3 regions of the Proteus faecis genome follow, and region 3 is predicted to be linked to each of the others. Evidence: predicted binding sites of a transcription regulator. Region 3 holds the regulator's gene; each other region holds the start of a gene.
What was found. The regulator sigma-54, encoded in region 3, starts transcription at its own class of promoters, with help from an activator protein. The targets are predictions, from matches to a motif close to GTTGGCACANNTTTCGCTNT.
Positions count from the first base shown of each region.

Region 1: a site for sigma-54 is predicted at 1,185-1,204, ahead of glnA (glutamate--ammonia ligase). Genes of this name have one in related genera too.
Region 2: a site for sigma-54 is predicted at 1,254-1,273, ahead of glnK (P-II family nitrogen regulator). Genes of this name have one in related genera too.

Region 1 covers NZ_JASVWV010000006.1:141,115-143,397, reverse strand. Annotated here, with positions in the region: gene typA (ribosome-dependent GTPase TypA) at 1-926, opposite strand, end outside; gene glnA (glutamate--ammonia ligase) at 1,286-2,283, shown strand, end outside.
Region 2 covers NZ_JASVWV010000013.1:63,546-65,828, forward strand. Annotated here, with positions in the region: gene QSH13_RS15130 (SmdB family multidrug efflux ABC transporter permease/ATP-binding protein) at 1-1,071, shown strand, start outside; gene glnK (P-II family nitrogen regulator) at 1,315-1,653, shown strand; gene amtB (ammonium transporter AmtB) at 1,666-2,283, shown strand, end outside.
Region 3 covers NZ_JASVWV010000011.1:56,522-58,804, reverse strand. Annotated here, with positions in the region: gene hpf (ribosome hibernation promoting factor) at 1-218, opposite strand, end outside; gene rpoN (RNA polymerase factor sigma-54) at 242-1,723, opposite strand; gene lptB (LPS export ABC transporter ATP-binding protein) at 1,783-2,283, opposite strand, start outside.

The DNA.
Region 1 (2,283 bases), on a different contig from region 3:
TCAACAGCTAATGCAGGTAATGCTTCAACAGCACCTGTTTCACAAATCGTATCAGAGATATTCAGTTCGCCTAAGCCTGTAATAGCGATGATATCGCCAGCTTCTGCAACTTCAACTTCAATACGTTCTAAGCCTAAGTGACCTAATACTTTACCGACTTTACCGTTACGAGTATTACCTTCACTATCGATGATAGTCACTTGTTGGTTAGGTTTAACCTTACCACGTTTGATACGACCGATACCGATAACACCTAGGTAATTGTTGTAGTCCAACTGAGAAATTTGCATCTGGAATGTGCCTTCCAGATCCACTTTTGGTGGCTCTACATATTTGACAATAGCTTCATATAACGGAGTCATATCTTCAGCCATGTCATTGTAATCTGTTCCCGCAATACCGTTTAATGCAGATGCATAGATAATTGGGAAATCAAGTTGTTCGTCAGTTGCACCTAAGTTTACGAACAGGTCAAATACCTGATCAACAACCCAGTCTGGACGTGCACCAGGGCGGTCAACTTTATTGATAACAACAATAGGTTTTAAGTTGTTAGCAAACGCTTTTTGTGTCACAAAACGAGTTTGTGGCATTGGGCCATCCATCGCGTCAACCAGCAATAGAACGCTGTCTACCATAGACATAACGCGTTCTACCTCACCACCGAAGTCGGCGTGTCCTGGGGTATCTACGATGTTGATACGATAGTCATTCCATTTAATCGCTGTATTTTTCGCAAGAATAGTAATTCCGCGCTCTCTTTCGAGATCATTTGAGTCCATCACGCGCTCAGCAACGGTTTCACGTTCACCGAACGTACCAGATTGCTGTAGTAATTTATCGACGATAGTTGTTTTACCATGGTCAACGTGGGCGATGATGGCGATATTACGCAAGTTTTCGATCACAAAATTTGCCTCAGGCATTGTAGAAATAAGCGCAGTATTGTACACGCTTTAGACGAGAGACTAAACAAGATCACAATAATGATTGCTTAACAATATGCAATTAATTGAATTGTGATCCTTTTCACGCCTCAGAATTTAGTAGTATCCGTTCGATTGCACCAAAATAGTGCAGCTAATTAGGCTTAATTTGCACCAATTTTGTGCAATAATTAAAAAATCACAGGAGATATTCTACACTAAACTTCATCAATACAGTATATATCCCTTTTTAGATAAGTTGGCATGCTTTTCGCAATAGAATTTGGGTGAGCAAAAAATTCACCGAAAAATGTGTAAGGCCACTGCACTCAATAAAACCATTCGCCAGGAGAGTTCCTATGTCCCTTGAACATGTATTATCCATGATTGAAGAACATAAAGTTAAATATATTGACTTACGTTTCACTGATACCCGCGGTAAAGAACAACATCTTACTATTCCGGCTCATCAGGTTAACGATGATTTCTTTGAAGAAGGAAAAATGTTCGATGGTTCCTCTATTGGTGGTTGGAAAGGCATTAACGAATCAGACATGGTACTGATGCCAGACGCAACAACTGCAATGCTTGACCCATTTTTCCAAGATCCAACCTTGATTATTCGTTGTGACGTTTTAGAACCCGGCACAATGCAAGGTTACGATCGCGACCCTCGCTCTATCTCAAAACGTGCTGAAGATTATTTAAAATCAAGTGATATTGCAGACACAGTACTGTTTGGACCAGAACCAGAATTCTTCCTATTTGATGATATTCGTTTCAAAAATGATATTTCAGGCGCATCTTACGCTATCAATGATATTGAAGCGGCATGGAACACCAATACCAAATATGAAGATGGCAACAAAGGTCACCGCCCAATGGTTAAAGGGGGTTATTTCCCATTACCACCGGTTGACTCATCACAAGATATTCGTTCTACCATGTGTAACATCATGGAAGAAATGGGCTTAGTCGTTGAAGCGCACCACCATGAGGTAGCAACTGCTGGTCAAAATGAAGTGGCAACTCGCTTTAATACCATGACTAAAAAAGCAGATGAAACCCAAATTTATAAATACGTGGTACAAAACGTGGCTCACGTATTTGGTAAAACAGCGACCTTTATGCCAAAACCATTAGTTGGTGATAACGGTTCAGGGATGCACTGTCATATGTCACTATCTAAAAACGGTGTAAATCTGTTTGCGGGTGATAAATATGGCGGATTATCTGAAATGGCGCTGTATTACATTGGCGGTATTATCAAGCATGCTCGTGCATTAAATGCATTTACTAACCCAACCACTAACTCTTACAAACGTCTAGTACCAGGTTTTGAAGCACCTGTAATGCT
Region 2 (2,283 bases), on a different contig from region 3:
TGGCAACATTATCAAGCACGTATGAAAGCGTTAAAACTTGATGGTCTGTTATTACGTCCTTTATTAAGTATGCTCTCTGCGTTGGTTCTGTGCGGTTTATTAATATTGTTTGGGTATCAGGGGAGTGCTGTTATTGGTGTTGGGGTTATCTATGCATTTATCAGTTATTTAGGTCGATTAAATGAACCCTTGATCACATTGACATCACAGCAATCGATTCTACAACAGGCGGTTGTCTCGGGTGAGCGTGTTTTTGAACTGATGGATGCACCTTTACAGCACTACGGCTCATCAACACATTCTATCACTCAAGGTAATATCGATGTCAGCTCTCTTTGGTTTGCGTATCGTGATGAGCAATGGATATTAAAAGATATCAATTTAACTATTCCTGCTCGCCATTTTGTCGCATTCGTTGGGCACACAGGAAGTGGCAAGAGTACTTTAGCCAGTTTATTAATGGGTAATTATCCTTGGCAAAAAGGCAGTATTTCTTTAGATAGGCAACCATTAGAAGCGTATTCTCATGCTGCATTGCGCAGTGGTATTGCGATGGTGCAGCAAGATCCCGTTTTATTATCGGGTTCACTGTATGACAACATTACGTTAGGGCGTGAATGTGAGGAGTCACATTTATGGCATGTATTAGAAACAGTTCAACTTGATCAATGGGCTAAAGCTTTACCTGAAGGGTTGCAAACAGAACTTGGTGAACAAGGTAGTCGCTTATCCTCTGGTCAAAAACAGTTGCTTGCATTGGCGCGTGTATTATTAATACCTCCTCGTATTCTTATTTTGGACGAGGCAACAGCAAATATTGACTCTGGAACAGAACAAGCCATACAGAAGGCGTTAAAAGTAGTTAGGGAAAAAACAACACTGATTGTTATTGCTCATCGACTTTCCACTATTATTGAAGCCAATGAAATAGTGGTGCTTCATCGTGGTGCAATTGTTGAGCAGGGTGATCATGCTAAGTTACTCTCGCAAAAAGGGCGATACTATAATATGTATCAATTACAGCAGGTCAGAGAATCTTTACAAGAACAAACTCCTCTTGAAGTAGAATAATAACCTTAAATAAAAAAATATAATTTTAGAGGGCACATCATCTTAATGTATGTGCCCTTTTTGATTTCCCAATTATCTCGCTTTTATCAAAATAGCTATCGTATTTTTGCACCAACTCGGTGATTCTTTTCATTTAAATTATTTTAAAAGTTTATTTTTTCTTAAATATCAATTAATTAAATAATGGCATGCCTTTTGCTTTTCTATGTAGGGTTTGTTCTTTCAAATATCGACGAGGTTTATATGAAATATATCATCGCCATTATTAAGCCATTTAAATTAGAAGAAGTACGAGAGTTGCTCTCTGAGTTAGGTATAAAGGGAATGACAATCAGTGAAGTAAAGGGATATGGGCGACAAAAAGGACATGCGGAGTTGTATCGAGGGGCTGAATACGAAGTTAATTTTCTCCCCAAAGTAAAAATAGAACTTGCTATTTGTGATGAGCAACTAGAGCCAGTTATGCAAGTGATTATGCAAGCGACTGATACAGGGAAAGTCGGTGATGGAAAAATTTTTGTTTTTGAATTATTACAGGCAGTCCGTATTCGTACCGGCGAGTCTGGTGATGAAGCACTTTAAAGGAGATATTCGATGAGACGCTTACTTTCTTTACTATTAATGTTAGTGCTTACACACTTTTCTTCATCTGCATTTGCGACTGAAACAGGGGTTGTTGATAAAGCGGATAATAGTTTTATGTTGATATGTACAGCTTTAGTCTTTTTTATGACGATGCCTGGTATTGCTCTATTTTATGGTGGGTTATTGAGAGGGAAAAATGTACTTTCTTTGATTACACAAGTGATGATGATCTTCAGTGTTGTCGTTATTCTTTGGGTTACCTTTGGTTATAGTTTGGCATTTACCGCGGGTAATAAAATTTGGGGTGGGTGGTCACTTACTTTTTTGAATAACGTATCACTAGATTCACTTTCTGGTTCAATTAATCAGTATGTGCATATTGCTTTTCAAGGATCTTTTGCTGTTATCACTGTTGCATTAATTATTGGGGCATTAGGAGAGCGTGTTCGCTTTTCTGCACTGCTCATTTTTACGATTATTTGGTTCACATTTTCTTATATCCCTATTGCACATATGGTATGGGGAGAAGGTGGTTGGTTAATCGATGATGGGGCATTAGATTTTGCAGGGGGAACCGTTGTTCATATTAATGCGGCTATTGCGGCTCTTGTTGGTGCTTACTTACTT
Region 3 (2,283 bases):
GCTGCGTACATATCTTCTGCTTCTGCAGAGGCATGTAATTCACCGCCATTAACTTGAATGGTCGCTTCCGCGATTTTATTAACTTTCTCGACTTTCAGGATAACCTGAACGTTATTAATTTTGTCAAAGAACTGAGGTAATTTCGCGCTTTTTGCTTTGACGGTATCACGCAGAGCATCGGTTAATTCAATATTATGACCAGTGATTTGAAGTTCCATAGTGTCTTCCTTCTCAATTATGCTCAAACCAACTCTTTACGTTGATTTGAAGGCGGGATGGATAATGACTCTCTATACTTCGCAACAGTACGTCGAGCAACTTGTATGCCAAGTTCTGCGAGCATATCGGCCAGTTTACTATCACTAAGTGGTTTCGCTGGATTTTCTGCTGCGATTAGTTTCTTCACTAAAGCCCTGATTGCTGTTGAAGAGGCTTCACCTCCGCTATCAGTGTTCACATGGCTAGAGAAAAAATACTTCAATTCGAAAATTCCTCTCGGGCAATGCAAAAATTTCTGCGTTGTCACTCGAGAAATGGTGGATTCGTGCATTTCAACCTGTTCAGCAATATCAGCTAACACAAGAGGCTTCATATGCTCTTCACCGAATTCGAAAAATGCCTGCTGTGTGTCAACAATGCAATGAGCGACTTTTAATAATGTCTCATTTCGGCTTTCTAAACTTTTTATCAGCCATTTAGCTTCTTGTAAATTGTCACGAATAAATTTTCCATCGCTTTCATTTTGAGCCGATTGACCCAATGCTGCATAAGTCTCATTTATTCGTAGGCGAGGAATGCTATCTGTATTTAACTCAACTTGCCAGCGTTCACCTGATTTTTTTACTAGTATATCTGGAATAACATACTCTGACTCGCCTGTATCAATACTTAATCCGGGCTTAGGATCAAGAGACTGGATCATCTCAATAACAGATTTTAGTGTCTCTTCTCGTAACTTCGTTTGACGCATCAATTGACGAAAATCACGGTTACCTAGCAATTCTAAATATTGGCTAATGACTAACTGCGTTTCTTTAAGATAGGGTGTTTCTGTTGAAAAAGCGGATAGCTGAATCAAAAGACACTCTTTTAAATCACGTGCAGCAACACCAATAGGATCAAAGCGTTGAATACGTTTTAATACGGCTTCGACTTCATCTAGCTCTAATTCATCATCGCCCATTCCAGTAAGGATGTCATCTGTTGTGACAGTTAAATATCCTGTTTCATCAATAGCATCGATAATACTTATCGCAATGGCTCTGTCTGTTTCCGAAAATGGAGTGAGATCCGCCTGCCATGTTAGGTAATCTTGTAATGAGGCTGTAGTTTCACCTTGATACAGTGGCAGTTCATCATCAGTATAGTCATTACTGGTGCCAGAAGGTGTGCCTGCTGTGTAGATCTCTTCCCATTGTGTATCTAAAGGGAGATCATCAGGCATCTCTTTTTGTTCTAAAGCATCCAGTGTATCGAACTCTTCAACGTCGTTTTCAGTTGTTGTTTCTGTTGTTGAGTCTGACTGATCTTTTGTATGAGAGGTATCATCTAAAACGGGATCTTGTTGATCGTCGTCTTGTTCTAGAAGTGGATTAGATTCAAGCGCTTGTTGAATTTCTTGTTGTAATTCAAGCGTCGAAAGTTGCAACAAACGAATAGCCTGTTGTAGCTGTGGCGTCATTGCCAGTTGCTGACTAAGACGAAGTTGCAAACTTTGTTTCATAATAATGCGATGAGTCCTTTGCTGTTGTCATCCATGACAGAGTAAAAGTGAATCAAAGATTACAGGCGGAAGCCTTCACCTAAGTAAACACGTTTAACTTGCTCATTTTCAAGAATTTCTTCTGGTGAACCATGAGCGATAAGATGACCTTGGCTGACGATATAAGCACGCTCACATACATCTAATGTTTCACGAACGTTATGGTCAGTAATCAGTACACCTAATCCATAATCACGGAGATGCTGGATAATTTTTTTAATATCTAACACCGAAATAGGGTCAACACCCGCAAAAGGTTCATCTAATAAAATGAATTTAGGATTTGCTGCCAATGCTCGTGCGATTTCAACACGGCGGCGTTCCCCCCCTGATAATGATTGCCCTAAACTGTTACGTAAGTGGCTGACATTAAACTCTTCTAGCAGTTCTTCTGCGCGATCTTTTCGTTCTTCAGGCGTTAAGTCATGGCGGATTTCTAAGATCCCCATAATGTTGTCATAAACGCTTAAGCGTCTAAAAATAGACGCCTCTTGAGGAAGATAGCCAATGCCTTTACGTGC